Regions from separate parts of the Cytobacillus sp. Hz8 genome, predicted to be linked through region 1. Evidence: riboswitches for the same ligand, from Rfam matches in the RefSeq annotation. Region 1 holds a riboswitch; the other holds the start of a gene.
What was found. Region 1 has a riboswitch for S-adenosylmethionine ahead of ACE38V_RS10800 (Fur-regulated basic protein FbpA). Riboswitches for the same ligand answer to the same signal wherever they lie in the genome.
Positions count from the first base shown of each region.

Region 2: it holds a riboswitch for S-adenosylmethionine, as region 1 does, so the genes downstream of both, ACE38V_RS18650 (hypothetical protein) here and ACE38V_RS10800 (Fur-regulated basic protein FbpA) in region 1, are expected to answer to the same signal.

Region 1 is NZ_JBHKFI010000007.1:91,895-99,287, forward strand. It holds gene hypF (carbamoyltransferase HypF) at 1-1,899, shown strand, start outside; gene ACE38V_RS10785 (HypC/HybG/HupF family hydrogenase formation chaperone) at 1,942-2,169, shown strand; gene hypD (hydrogenase formation protein HypD) at 2,150-3,259, shown strand; gene hypE (hydrogenase expression/formation protein HypE) at 3,263-4,270, shown strand; SAM riboswitch class I at 4,449-4,554, shown strand; gene ACE38V_RS10800 (Fur-regulated basic protein FbpA) at 4,639-4,833, shown strand; gene ACE38V_RS10805 (peptide ABC transporter substrate-binding protein) at 5,287-6,972, shown strand; gene ACE38V_RS10810 (ABC transporter permease) at 7,056-7,393, shown strand, end outside.
Region 2 is NZ_JBHKFI010000019.1:24,810-32,202, forward strand. It holds gene ACE38V_RS18630 (rhomboid family intramembrane serine protease) at 368-832, shown strand; gene ACE38V_RS18635 (GNAT family N-acetyltransferase) at 954-1,472, opposite strand; gene ACE38V_RS18640 (phosphoribosyl-ATP pyrophosphohydrolase) at 2,277-2,609, opposite strand; gene ACE38V_RS18645 (hypothetical protein) at 2,626-2,907, opposite strand; gene ACE38V_RS18650 (hypothetical protein) at 3,044-3,307, opposite strand; SAM riboswitch class I at 3,404-3,495, opposite strand; gene ACE38V_RS18655 (universal stress protein) at 3,712-4,158, opposite strand; gene ACE38V_RS18660 (Lrp/AsnC family transcriptional regulator) at 4,368-4,808, opposite strand; gene ACE38V_RS18665 (cysteine hydrolase family protein) at 4,927-5,484, shown strand; gene ACE38V_RS18670 (Zn-dependent hydrolase) at 5,621-6,844, opposite strand; gene ACE38V_RS18675 (hypothetical protein) at 6,912-7,136, opposite strand; gene hydA (dihydropyrimidinase) at 7,192-7,393, opposite strand, start outside.

The DNA of each region.
Region 1 (7,393 bases):
ATTAATTGTACACAATGTGGTCCTCGTTACACGATTATTGATGAACTGCCTTATGACAGGCCCTTTACAGTGATGAGGGAATTTGCAATGTGTCCAGACTGTAAAAAGGAGTATGAAGATCCGATGAATCGGCGTCATCATGCTCAGCCGATTGCCTGTGGTAAATGTGGACCGGAAGTTAGTTTAAAGACAATTAATGGCCAGACCATTGCGAAGCAAAAAGAAGCGATTGAATGGGTGTCCAATCTTCTTTGTGATGGAAAAATTGTGGCCATTAAAGGCATTGGTGGCTACCATTTGGCATGTGATGCATATAACGAAAAGGCTGTTCGAGCTCTTAGAGATAGAAAAAGAAGACCTAATCGACCTCTAGCAGTAATGGCAGCAAACATAGAAGTAGCAAGAGAAATCTGTCAAGTCAAGAAGCAGGAAGATGAGATATTGCAATCACCTGAAGCACCGATTGTTATTATGGAAAAGCAATCATGTAGCGGGCTAGCTGAAAGCTTGGCACCTGGGATGAAGACATTAGGAGTCATGTTACCGTATACTCCCCTGCACCATCTCTTGTTCGATGAGGGTGAGGTAAAGGCTTTAGTTATGACGAGTGCCAATCCGTCCGGTTTACCAATTTTATACCGTGATAAGGAGGCGTTTTCTTATCTTGAGGGGATTGCGGACTATGTGTTATCGAATAACCGAGAAATTTTACATCCATTAGATGATTCCGTTGTTCAATTGATAGATGGACATTTGACCTTCTTAAGAAGGTCCCGCGGCTATGTTCCAGACCCAATGACAACGGATCAACCGGTCCATAGCGTGGTTGCACTTGGGTCTCAGCAAAAAAACACCTTTGCCATTGGTCGGCATGAGCAAATTTTTATCGGGCCTCATATTGGTGAGATGGAGCATCTGGAGGTTGTCGAGCATTTCCAACATGAATTTAACCATCTTATGAAATGGATGGGAATAGAGCCTGATAAAATTGCCATTGATATGCATCCTGGTTACATGACAGGTGAGCTAGCTGAGACCATGAATGCCTCCATTATTTCTGTCCAACACCACCATGCCCATATGGTTTCGTGTATGGAGGATAATGGCTTAAACGATGCCACCTTTGGCATTATTTTAGATGGGACAGGCTATGGAGAGGATGGACATATTTGGGGATTTGAACTTTTATATGGAGATGCAAGCTCCTATGAACGACTTGCCCATCTTAATTATTCACATTTACCGGGGAATGAACGAGCCATCAAAGAACCCTGGCGAAATGCTACAGCCATGTTAATCGATTCTTTCGGAGCGGAGGGACGAGAGTGGGCTCTTCGATTGTTTCCAAACAAAATCTATGAAATTGAAGTCATTGCCCATATGCTTGAAAAAGGTGTGAACAGTCCGCTAGCGGGCACTTGTGGACGATTATTTGACGCAGTAAGTGCAATATTAGACATTTGTCAGGTGTCCACCTATGACGGAGAAGCAGCTATTAAACTATCAGAGCAAATGATAGAAGCTGAGTCCATTCAATCGTATCCCTACGGATTATTGGAAAGTAAGGATGGTTCGATTGCGTTGGATTTTGCTCCAGCATTAAAACAGATTGTCCAAGATCGTTTAAGTGGTGTTCCCAAAATGGAGATTGTCCAAAGATTTCATGAGACGGTCGTGACAATGTGTGTAGAATCCATGGTTTCACTAAGTCAAAGAAATCCAAGCTTTAAGAAACATGTCGTTTTATCCGGAGGCAGTTTTCATAATCCATTTTTATTAAAAGAAATAGCAGGACGTCTAAAGAAAAGGAATTTTAAGGTCTATACCCACAAACAGGTTCCTTGTAATGATGGAGGGCTTTCTCTTGGACAGTTGATTGTGGCTGCTAATAAAAAATAGAAAAATGTTATCAAAGAAATTGAGGTATCGGGGGGATAGAGAATGTGTGTTGGAGTTCCAGCAAAAGTTATTGAAAAACAAGAATTTACAGCTGTAGTAGACGTAATGGGATCAACGATGACAGTTGGCATAATCTTTGTGCCTGAGGTTGAAGTGGATGATTATGTTATCGTTCATGCAGGACAGGCGATGTCTACAATTGATGAAGAGAATGCGATTTTAAGTATTGAAGAATGGAGGAAGCTTGTCGATGCAAGAACTCCTGAATGAATTTTCAAATTCGAAATTAAGCCGCAAGCTTTTAGTAAAAGTAAAAGAATCTGCCGAGAGCTTTATTCAGGCACACGGTAGACGGCCTATTTTTATGGAAGTATGCGGTTCACATACAATGGCATTAGCCGAAACCGGTGTAAAAAAGGCTTTAAAGGAATATGTGCAGTTGATTTCAGGTCCAGGGTGCCCTGTCTGTGTAACGGATCAAAAATCAATTGATGCGATGATTAAGCTAGCGGACGGAGAGAACCGAATCATTTGCACCTTTGGTGATATGATTCGTGTTCCTGGGACAGAATTTAGTTTGTTAGAGGCGAAGACGGAGGGAAAGGATATCCGCATTGTCTATTCCCCACCTGATGCGGTAAAAATTGCGGAAGAAAACCCAGATAAAGAGGTTATTTTCCTCGGTATCGGCTTTGAAACAACGATTCCCGTTTTGGGGGTTGCTCTAAAGACGGCAATAGAGCGCAATGTGAAAAATTTCTCTATGTGGATGACGACAAAGCTCGTGGAGCCCATCTTGAGAACTCTTTTAGAATCCAAAGAGGTTAAAATCGACGGCTTTATTCTTCCGGGGCATGTTTCGATTATCCTTGGAAAAAAGAACTATCAATATTTAGTAGATGAATATCAAATTCCTGGTGTCATTACCGGGTTTGAACCCGTTGAATTACTAGGTGGAATCTATAAATTAATTGCCCAATTATTAGATGGACGAGCTGAAATAGAAAATGATTATTCTTTTGTTGTGAGTGATGAGGGGAATAAGGCAGCTCAGGCTTTAATCAATCAATATTTTGAGCCGGTGGATGAGGCTTGGAGAGGAATCGGTGTCATTCCAAAAAGCGGCATGAATATGAAAGAAGAATTTGCAGAATGGAATGCAAAGAATCGTTTTCATATCACAGTAGGAGAGCCGCGCAAAACAAAATGTCGCTGCGGAGAAATCATTAGAGGGCTTATTTCACCGGAGGAATGTCCTTTATTTGGGAAGGCTTGTACACCAGTCAAACCAATTGGGCCTTGCATGGTTTCTACAGAAGGCACATGTTCAGCTCATTACCAGTACTTGAGGGAGGATTAGTTAATGAAGGATGAGAGAATTAGCTTAGCTCATGGTGATGGAGGAGAGCTGGCACATAATTTAATACAAGATGTATTTGTTAAGGCGTTTGGGCATAATGAATTTGCTCGCTTTGATGCAGCTGTCTTTCCATCTCCCTCTGTAAAAATGGCTGTGACGACGGATAGCTTCGTGGTAAAACCAATCTTTTTCCCTGGTGGAAACATCGGAAAACTTGCTATTGCTGGGACGGTTAATGACCTGGCTGTAAGTGGAATGATTCCGCAATATTTAACAGCGGGTTTTATTATTGAAGAGGGCTTCAAGGTGAAAGAACTGAAGGAAATTGTTCATTCAATGGCAGAAGAGGCACAAAAAGCTCAGGTCCAAATTGTGGCAGGCGACACAAAGGTGGTAGAACGAGGAAGTATTGATGGGCTTTACATCAACACTACCGGAATCGGCTTTATTCATCCTACACATCCTGTCCAACCGGAATTAATGGATGAAGGAGACTCCATTATTGTTAATGGCACAATCGGTGACCATGGCATTGCGATTTTAGGTGCACGGGGAGAGCTTGGAATTAAGACGGAACTGCAGAGTGATTGTGCGGCGCTGAATGGGTTGATTGCTAGTGTGATAGATTCGGTTGATGGGATTCGAATCATGCGGGATCCTACACGAGGCGGTCTCGCAACGACGCTTGTAGAAATCGCAGAGGATTTTGGAATCTCCATGGAAATAGAAAATGAAGAAATCCCAATTCGAAGCGAAGTAAAAGGTGCCTGTGATATCCTTGGATTCGATCCACTTTATCTTGCAAATGAGGGAAAAGTTATTTTCATTGTGAAAAAAGAGCAAGAAGCACAGGTTCTTCAGCTACTAAAACAGCACGAGCTTGGACAAAATGCTAAAGTCATCGGTCATATAACAGGCAAAGAGAAAGGAACGCTTCATTTAAAAACGGGACTTGGCAGTACGAGAAAGCTGCATAGACTTTCTGGAATGATGCTGCCGCGAATTTGTTAAATTGAACTAGACCTGAAAATCATTAGGCAGTAGCACATAAGTTGTGTTGCTGCCTGATGATTTTCAGGTTTTTAAAAGTGAAGTTTTTTTTCCTCTAAATAATGGTTGACAAATCGGAATAGTAGGTTTATTTTATACATAAAGCTAAAATAAAATTTAAATATTCTTTGATATATCCAACTTATCAAGAGAGGTGGAGGGAATGGCCCTTTGATACCTCAGCAACAGGTTCTTTTAAGAACACTGTGCTAATTCCAACAAGCATTATGCTTGGAAGATGAGTTAGGGTGACATGTTACTGAGTCAATCCTATTCTTATCTTTAAGAATAGGATTTTTATTTTTTATCAAATAAAGGGAGTGAATGAAATGAGTAACTATCCTTGTAAAAATCTTGAAAAGCGGCGCAAAGAATTAATAAATATACTTACTACTTTTGAATTCTATAAAAATGGTGATAAGAGTCTGTATGAATTACCTCTTCCTGATTTAGAACATGAGTATGAATCATTTCAAGCAAATTTGCATCCGCATATCGGTGTGGGTTCTATACATTGGGTTTAGTGATAAACAGGGAATCTTTTACCCGAAAAAATGAAGTTAAAAAATTATAGACTGGATTGGTCTTGTATCAAAGTATTGAATTATGCTTGTTCGATATCTTTTAGAAATAAAAAAATCATATACTAGTTGTCTTGTTTTGTGAAGCCATAATTAATTTGTTTCATAGAGTATCATAAATCCGACTATTCCTATTGGCTTACTAAAACTGATTTTGAAGCTTTAACAGGTCAATAGATAGTACAATACATTTTCAACAAGAGCTCAAACGTTACAAAATTTAGAAATAGGAGGAACTTACATAATGAAATATGGCATCCAATACAGAAATTTGTGTTGCTGTCTTCAAAAGGATAGTTGATTGAAAAGAAAAAACTAATTGCTAGTAAGTGTGTTTCAGTGAAAGGAATTATTTACTAAATAATTTAATTTTAGAGAAAGATAGGAGTAAAAAAGATGCAAAAAATTAAAAGAAAATTAAGTATATTGATTGGATCATTATTTGTGATTACATCGTTAGTAGGTTGCTCTGCTAATACGAATGGAAGCAATAATTCCTCAGGCGAAAAGGCAAGTGGAAAGTCAGGTGAGCAATTAGCCGATAATCAAGTGTTAAATTGGGTTGCACCAACAGAAATACCAACAGCAGACTCCGTAAAGGAATATGATACTGCAAGTGCAGAGCAAATTAATATTTTTGCTGAAGGATTGTATAAAATTAACGGGAAAAATGAGGCTGTTCCAGCTATTGCTGACGGTGAACCTAAAGCAACGAACAAGGAGAAAACACAATATATTATTAATATTAAAAAAGATTTGAAATGGTCAAATGGTGATCCATTGACGGCAAAAGATTTTGTTTATGCATGGCAGCGCTTGTTTGATCCTAAAACCGCTGCACAAAATGCCAGCACTTATTTTAATATAAAAAATGCTCAAGCCATTAATGAAGGAAAAATAGATAAAAGTAAATTAGGGATTAAGGCACTATCCGATACGCAGTTGCAAATTGATTTGGAATATTCCGATGTATATTTTAAAGAGACACTTTCCTCTACGAACCTTTTTCCTCAAAATGAGAAGTTTGTAACGGAGAAAGGTGATAAATACGGTAAAAGCAGTGAAGATACTTTAAGCAATGGTCCGCTCGTATTGTCAGATTGGGATGGTACCGGATTAAGTTGGAAGTATAAGAAGAACAAATATTATTGGGATAAAGATAACATCTCTCTCAAGCAAATTAATGTGCAAGTTGTAAAAGAAACGGCTACTGGAATTAATCTGTATCAGGCTGGGACAATTGATGGTGTTACATTATCTGGTGACTTTATTAAACAATTCAAAGATGACCCGGGATATATAAATATTTTAGCACTTCGCGCAACAAACCTTGAATTAGGAACCAGTTCAAATAAAAACCTGCAAAATGAGAATCTGCGTAAGGCATTAAGTTTATCCATTGATCGAAATGAATTGGTCAAGAATGTATTAGCTGATGGTTCTCGTGCAGCAACTGGGGCTATTCCAAAGGGGATGGCAAAGGACCCGAAAAATGAAGAAGATTTTGCAGATGCAGCTGGAGAATTAGTGAAGCACGATACGGATCAAGCGAAAAAATTATGGGAAAAAGCAAAAGAAGAGCTTGGTGTAGATAAAGTTTCATTTACATTAATAACCTCTGATGATGGTGATTCTAAGACTATCGGTGAATATTTACAAAGTCAAATAGAAACGGCATTGCCAGGCGTTACCATTAACTTGAGTAATGTTCCTGCAAAGGTGCGTTTCGAGAAAATGATGACTTATAAATTTGATTTAGCACTAGGAGGCTGGACAGGAGATTTTGACCCAGTCAGCTACTTAAATCAGTTTTTCTCAACCTTTGAACATAATCATGCCAAGTTTAACGATTCTGAATATGATCAGCAGATTACTAAGATTAAGACTACAGACTTGACAAATCCAGAGCAACGTTGGAAAGATCTTGTGAAAGCACAAGAATATTTATTAGATAAGCAAGTCGTTATACCGTTAACTCAAGGAGCAGAAAACTATTTGGTTAATCCGAAAGTTAAAGGAATCGTGACACATAATCTTGGGGCTCCGATTGATATCACACATGCGTATATTATAAAACAATAGTTTTTGAAGTTTATCTTTAAAAAGGGAGGGGATCGAATTCTCCCCTCCTTTTTTCTTGATGTTGTTTGAAGGAAGGTTTTAAATTGATCAATCTCCTGCAGTTTATATTGAAAAGAATTGTATATATTCTTATTACATTATTATTGATTAGCACTATTACTTTTGTTTTAATGCAGAAGTTGCCAGGTTCACCGTATGGAAATGAAGAAAAAATAACGGCTGCTCAAAGAGAGGTTTTGAATCAACGATATGGTTTAGATAAACCGGTAGCGGAACAGTATTTATACTATATTAAGGGGTTGGTTAGGGGTGACTTAGGCATTTCATTTCAATTTGGAGACCAGCCAGTAAACAAAATCATATCAACAAGAGTCTGGCCTTCTGTTCAACTTGGCATACAGGCTTTAATTCTAGGAAGCTT
Region 2 (7,393 bases), on a different contig from region 1:
TTGCCATATTTAAGTGGCTTTTACCATATCTATTTAGTGATATTTTTCAATTTTTTATAGAATCTAACATTTGTATTAGAAAAGATAATAGCAGGAAAAATATGTTAAAATTATTTATATATATTTAATTCAAAGATTTCATTATCGCTATGAACATTTATTTTTAAATATTCGATGTTAAGTTGTTAAACAGAAAGAAGGTATTCTTCCCATGATATTTATTAGGAATGAAACTTTTAGACAATATTTGTCCGCCTATAGTATTACATCTATTATAGTACTACTGAATATTCTCGTATTTTTATATACATCGTTTATTGGTGGCTTATCAAATGATGATATTTTATATAGATTAGGTGGCATAGCATTGGAATGGATCCAGCAAAAGAGAGAGTTTTACAGACTTATTAGCTATGCCTTTATACATGGTGGATTTAAGCACCTGTTTATGAATATGGTCATAATTCTTCTATTTAGCCCTCCACTTGAAAAAAGTTTAGGTAAAATAAGATTTATGGAATTATTTTTCTTTACCACATTAGGTAGTGCACTTACCATATTATTACCGAACAGCGAAGCAGGAGTTGGATCATCAGGATTCGAATTTGGTCTTTTTGGAATCTATTTGTCAATGATCATATTAAAAAAGGATGTGTTCGATAACCAATCAAAAATAGTTATCATTTTTTTCATTAGTTCCGGTTGGATCATAACATTTTTATATAAGAATATTAGTATTGCCGGGCATTTTGGCGGCTTCATTTCTGGAATTATAATGGGGATTATTTTTATTTGTACTAACAGTTTTAGACCCTTTAATGTTCAAGGATAAAATTCTTCCTCAGTTAAGCAGCTGCCTTGATTCAACTAACAAATTGGGCACCTAATCCTGTTAGACTATACAACATTACTTTGGTTCGTTTCACAACTCCCTAATTGTGTTCTGACTAATATTAAATAGAAGCATTCTGGTTATCCAATCTTAACACCATTAACTCCTCATCAAAATAAGCTTGATCCAATTTCAAGGCATTTTGATCGATTCCATATGTTTTAAAACCAAGGGATTGATACATTTTTTTAGCAGGTTGATTCGTGGTTACAACAGCTAAATAGATTTGTTCAATTACTCCGCTTTTTTGAGCATGAAGGATTGTCTCTTGCATTAATTGTTTGCCCGCTTTAGTTCTTCTTTGTTCAGGTACAACATACATAGCTACAATTGTTGCCCGATGCCTTAGCTTTATTTTTTGTTCAAAAACTAATGTGACAACTCCTATCAATTTGTCATCCTTAAATGCACCAAAAGTAAAAGCGAAATCACTGCTCAATCGTTGGGCAATAGTTTCAAATGAATATTCTTTTTCCTCTTCAAAGCTCGATCCAAATGCTGCAGGATGAAATTGTAAAGCTTCCAGTCGGATTCTGCGATAATCTCTCGCATCCTTTGAATCTAATAATCTAATGTGCAAGTGCTATTCCTCCCTTATTCAGCTAAAAAAATCGCCTATTATCTCTAGTGATGCTCATGTATTGCCTTACTGGCTAGATGCCCATCTTCCTTTTTCACATAAATGTCATACACCGTCTGCTCTAAATATCTTTCCTGATTGACACCAAAACTTCTTGTTGGGGACACGCTTTTATACTTAATTCCTTCTCTTTGCAGGGATGAACTATTTTAAAATACTCATCGTTTCCAATCGTAGTGGCAATTAGGGTCCAATTTCGATTGGCGATGGTTTTTATCACTCCAATCAAGATTATTGCAATTAGCAAACCAAGGATAATCAACTTTATCTTGTTTCCTCCCAGCAATCTATAGGATGATATATCATTCTCTATAGATTCATATAACTCCTTTATTCATCATATTCGACTAACCACCAGCATTATTAATTGAATGAATCTTTCCCTTGCAGCTTTAAAAAGTTTGAAAATTTGTTTATTCCTATTTTTTATTAATTCAGCTTATTGCTAATGATTTCATATAGATAAAATTTTGTACTAATTATTTATTTGTATTCAATCACTAATAAATAACTCTTTCTTTCAAGTTAAAAGTGAGAGAGAAAATGGAACCACCTATTTACAGGCAACTCCATAGAAATCAGGAAATAATTGGATATTATTTATTTTCTACCTTCTCTTCTCTCGAAATACTCATGCAACCGGAATTTACAAATTTCCTTTGTTAAATAAAACAAGATTTTTTTGTCATTTTTACTGAGATTAAACCCTCCATTATTTTTTCAATGATATTCTCTGTAACTAATTCAATTTTCTTCATTACTAACCACAGTTAAAAAAATCCTATTATTAAATCCACCACGTTCATCTGCCTTTTTCTGACGCACATCTTCTAATTCTTCATACGTTGCTCCATGAATACTAGCTAATGAATGAATAATTTCAAGTAAATCAGCTAATTCTTCTATACTATCTCGATCAGTATCGGCTTCTAAATACTCCGATAATTCCTCTTGAGCTTTTTTTCTTAGCTCTGTTTTGTATTCATAGTCAGAAAGAATTTTTGTAAAGGCTTCTTTTCCACTATTCTTGATAATATCAGGGATTTTGTCACGTACTAATTTATTATACACAGGCATTTTTCTTCCTCCTCCTTTATGAATATTCAACCAAATGTCGAAACCATAGCCCTTCTCCACGACCTCGATCTTTGAGATCAAAACATTTTAGACAGAGGTCTTCAGATATTGGTTCATTGCTTATTGTTAAAATACTATTCTCGTAGGTAAAAATAATGGAAAGCTTTCTTAAACCATCAAGGAGAAATTCCATATTCTCATTTGTTTTACTTGTACAATCAAACACATTAAAGCTCTTCTCTTCCACCATAAACCCTTGACGAATAAATAATCGATTCCATTTGTTCATTTTGTTCATATAATCAACTCCCTTTGGTTCATGGATTTATCATCTCAAAAGGCCCGTTCGTTTTTTCCGTTTTCTATGAATCGATCGATAAATACATATTCGATATAATTCCCATACTCCTTCTTGACTTCTAGTCCTTGTTTCTCTAATTCCTCCCACATTTTTCTGTCAGAGAGTACGGGCTCCTTTTTTGAAGGGTAGCCAGTTCATTTTCTGCTATGGTAACTTCATAGGAGTCAACTTTATTTTTTACAACTATTGTGTAATCCGCTTGCTTCATAAGAATCAGTTCATATGCCCTATCCCACTCCTGTAACTGGCTTTCGATTAATTCCGCCACTAAAAAAATGAATCTTTCCGCTTTCATTGATTTTGAAATATAACTTCTGATTACTCCGTTGACAATCATATTCAAACCTCTCCCTTATCCTTATTTTTAATAAAGCATCAAGAAAAAAGGCTCCTCGTTGCAAGCGTAAATGCAACAAGGAACCTTTTTAGTCCGACGTTATCATTCACTGGTTGAAGCTCCTTACCGTGCTTGGCAGGTTGCTGTGAAGTCGTTGAGCCAGTACTCTCGTTCACTCTTGATAACCTTATTAACTTAGTATCATTATATGAGGATTGTTTGAAAAAAATATTGATCATCCTATCTGTCTTACCGGAAATGATGAAAATATTTATACTCTTTTTTCATGTTTTTCGATTATTCAACTCACGTTTTAGGAGATGGCTAATCTCAAGTTAATATCCATGTTAGCCATTTTAATCATGTTAAAGATAGTCTCTTGCTACTTCTTTTCAGAAATCCTTCTAAGGAACAACGGTGACTGGACATGGAGATAACTGTAGAACCCCTAGGCTTACACTTCCTATTAAGGCACTCTTCACAGCACCCATGCCGCGAGTACCCATCACTATACAATAAGCTTTCCTTTCTTCCGCCAGCTTAGTAATTTCCACTTTTGGAATCCCTATACGGATTACCTTTTCAATATGGACGTTTTCGGTTGAAATCGATTGCAGTGCTCTCTCCAAAATTTCTTCTGCTGTATCATGTATATACTCCTGAATTTCTTGCTTAGATATAAAGCGATGCAAATTTGGAGATGAATAGGTTGGTTGCACATTCGTAAGAATAAGCTCCCCATCTATTTGTTTTGCATAAGATATGGCAAATTCAAGTGCTTGATGGGAATAAGTAGAATCATCAATTGGAACAATAATTTGTGCCTTCACTTTTGTCGCTTCTTCGTTCATTAGGAGATCATCCTTTCCCGTAAAAAAACCGTTTTTCTTTGTTATATTACTAATTCTGCAATCCCCACCCTATTTCCTATGTCATTCAGACTTTTTTCAAAATCTGTTTTAAGGTTAAATCATCTTATGAGCACCTGCCCCCAATCTCCATAACGAAAAAGAAGCCTGCACCATAAATTATCAAGTAATCATGGAATGCTCTTTCTGGGTTATATGGCCCCCAACGGATTATTCTGTTTAATCTCTTGGATTGATAGATTTAAGCTATAATTCCCATAATCGAGAATGTTATTAAGAATAAGATTCAACTGTTCTTGTGATTTAACTTTTAATTTTAAATGATAACAGCCTCCCCCCGAAATTCGATGAGCTTCAACAACCTCATTTCGTTCCTGAATAAAGCGAATAAACGAATCATGATTAGTTGTTTTCATATGAATAATGACAAACGCTGTAAAAGGAAGCCCCAATTTCATTTCATCGATGATTAAGGAGTAGGATTTTATGACGCCGCTATCCTCCAGTTTTTTAATACGGTTCCCAACTGCTTGTCCCGTCATATGAATTTGTTCCCCTAAGTCCTTCCATTGTATGCGTGAGTTTTTGGTTAGTAACCGCAAAATTTGAAAATCAATGTTATCAAGTTCCATAATAAATTCCTTTCACCATGAAATGATTTAATCTAAAAGTGTTTCACCAAAGTATCGATAAAATTCAAGATCATCTTTATCATTTTATTATAATAAATATTTCAATGAGGTGAAGAAAATGACTTTAGCTTTAATCATTATTGATATTCAAAATGACTATTTTCCAAATGGAAAGATGGAATTAAGCAACCCTGTTGCCGCTTCTGCCAATGCTAGAAAAATACTTGAATGGTTTAGACAGAATGACAAAAATAATATTTTTCATATTCAGCATATCTCCATTAATAAAGGGGCAAGCTTCTTTCTGCCAAATACAGAGGGAGCTAAAATAAATAAAGCCGTCCTTCCTTTAGAGCACGAAAATGTTATCATAAAACATACACCTAACAGTTTTTTCAAGACCGAATTAGAAAGCAAATTAAAAGAAAAAGGAGTAACAAACCTTATAATAGTAGGAATGATGACGCATATGTGCGTTGATGCCACCGTCAGAGCAGCGAAGGAACTAGGCTTTGTAACTACACTTATTGAAGACGCATGCACCACAACCGCCTTATCTTATCATGATAAGTTCGTACCAGCTGAACAGGTTCATTATGCCTTTGTTAGTGCACTTAACGGTATATATGCCAATGTAGTTTCAACCGAAGATTTTCTTTCTAACACGACCATTTGAATCACTAGATGCCATGTGCATCTATCCCTATAGGAAATGCCATTATGTACCTCAATCAATTTATTTTCCTTTTCTATTAAACTCCAAAAAAAATCTACTATTTCATTTCAAAAATAGTAGATTTTTTTTTGCAATTTTAATAAGATAATACCGTTTCTAAAAGAACATTTACCCCCTTCTCACAATCCTCCCAGGTCGTTAATTCTTCCTCGCAATGGCTTTTGCCATTAATGCTTTTCGCAAATACCATCGCGGTTGGAATGTAGCTTGCGAGAAATTGGGCGTCGTGACCTGCGCCGCTATCCATCTTTTTGTAGGGATATCCTAAAGTTTGCGCTGATTGCTCCAATTTTTGGACGATATTCTCATCAAACCAAACTGTCTGCCGATCCCATTGCTTTTGCACCTGGATTGTACATCCCTCATGATCTGGGATCTGTGTGAAGCCCTGGATAATTTCTTCTACCTGCTTCATCACAATGGGATTTTTATGCCTTGCCTCCAATGTAAAGACGACTTTATTTGGGATCACCGTATGAACATTAGGATAGACATTCATTCTCCCCATTGTAAAAACTAATTGAGGATCCAGCACACTCAGTTTTTCTCTTGCGATTGAGATGATATTGTTCGCTGCGAATAGCGCATCCTTTCTCATATCCATTGGAGTCGTGCCCGCATGATCGGACTCCCCATTTATTTCAATCTCATAGCAGACCATCCCAAGGACGCATTCAACAATTCCAATCGATAATTCCTCTCGCTCTAAAATCGGGCCTTGTTCAATATGGAGCTCCAAGAAAGCTGATGCCTCTTTTAATCGGGCATTTTCTTTACCTGCATATCCGATCGAGTGCAGTGCCTCTTCGAATGTGATTCCATCGACATCCTTTTTTTGCAGCATCGTGGCTTTATCGAATTTTCTAGAAAGGACACCAGATGCCATCATTGAGGGTTCAAATCTTGCCCCTTCCTCATTCGTGATGTTCGCAATCGTCAAGGGAACTCGTGGGGAAATTTTATTCTCAACGAGAGTTCTTGCCACTTCTAGTCCAGCTACCACTCCTAAAACCCCATCAAACCTTCCGCCTTTTTTCACTGAATCCAAATGGGAACCAATTACGATTGGGGGATGATCCTCTTTCCCTTCCAATGTTGCGTAAATATTCCCCATATCATCGATTTCAATTGACATCCCTAGTTCCTTACAACATGTACAGTAATAATCTCTTGCTTGGCGATCTTCCTCTGATAAAGCTAATCTTGTGACTCCATTCTTCTTTGTCCGCCCGAAATCCGCAAATTTTTCGAGCGTATTTTTCAATCGTTCCCCATTGATTAACACCTGCTGCTTTTCCATGATAATCCGCTCCCTTCTGTTATAAGTCAGCTAGAAAAATCCGATTCTTTAAAATCTACTATTATTTCTATGTTTTCTGTTGCTCCATAAGTTTGACACTAAAATATTTTCGCGCATCTGCAGTCAAAATATGGAGGATTTCAGAGACACTGTTTTCCTGATTTATTTCTCTTTTTTCAAATTCTACAAACGCGCCGCTTAAGTTTTCGGTAATCATTTTGATTCGGTAGCCTTTCTGAATAAAGTAATCGATTTTGTCTCTTTCCTGTAAATATTGCTGGTATTCCTTCAAATTCATTCCTCCTTCTCTATTTGGTCAATGAATGAGCAGAAACTCCAACGCCGCATTAAATAGTTAAAGGTTTACTTTCTTTGTTCTCTTTGAAGGTTCCATATTTGGCACGCTTCAAGTATTGGCCTTTGCCAGGTGAGCCAACGAATTGTTTATCTCGAATCACAAATTCCCCGCGAGATAAAACGGAAACAGGCTCACCGATTATCTTCATCCCTTCAAAGGCATTATAGTCTACCGCCATATGATGGGTTTCA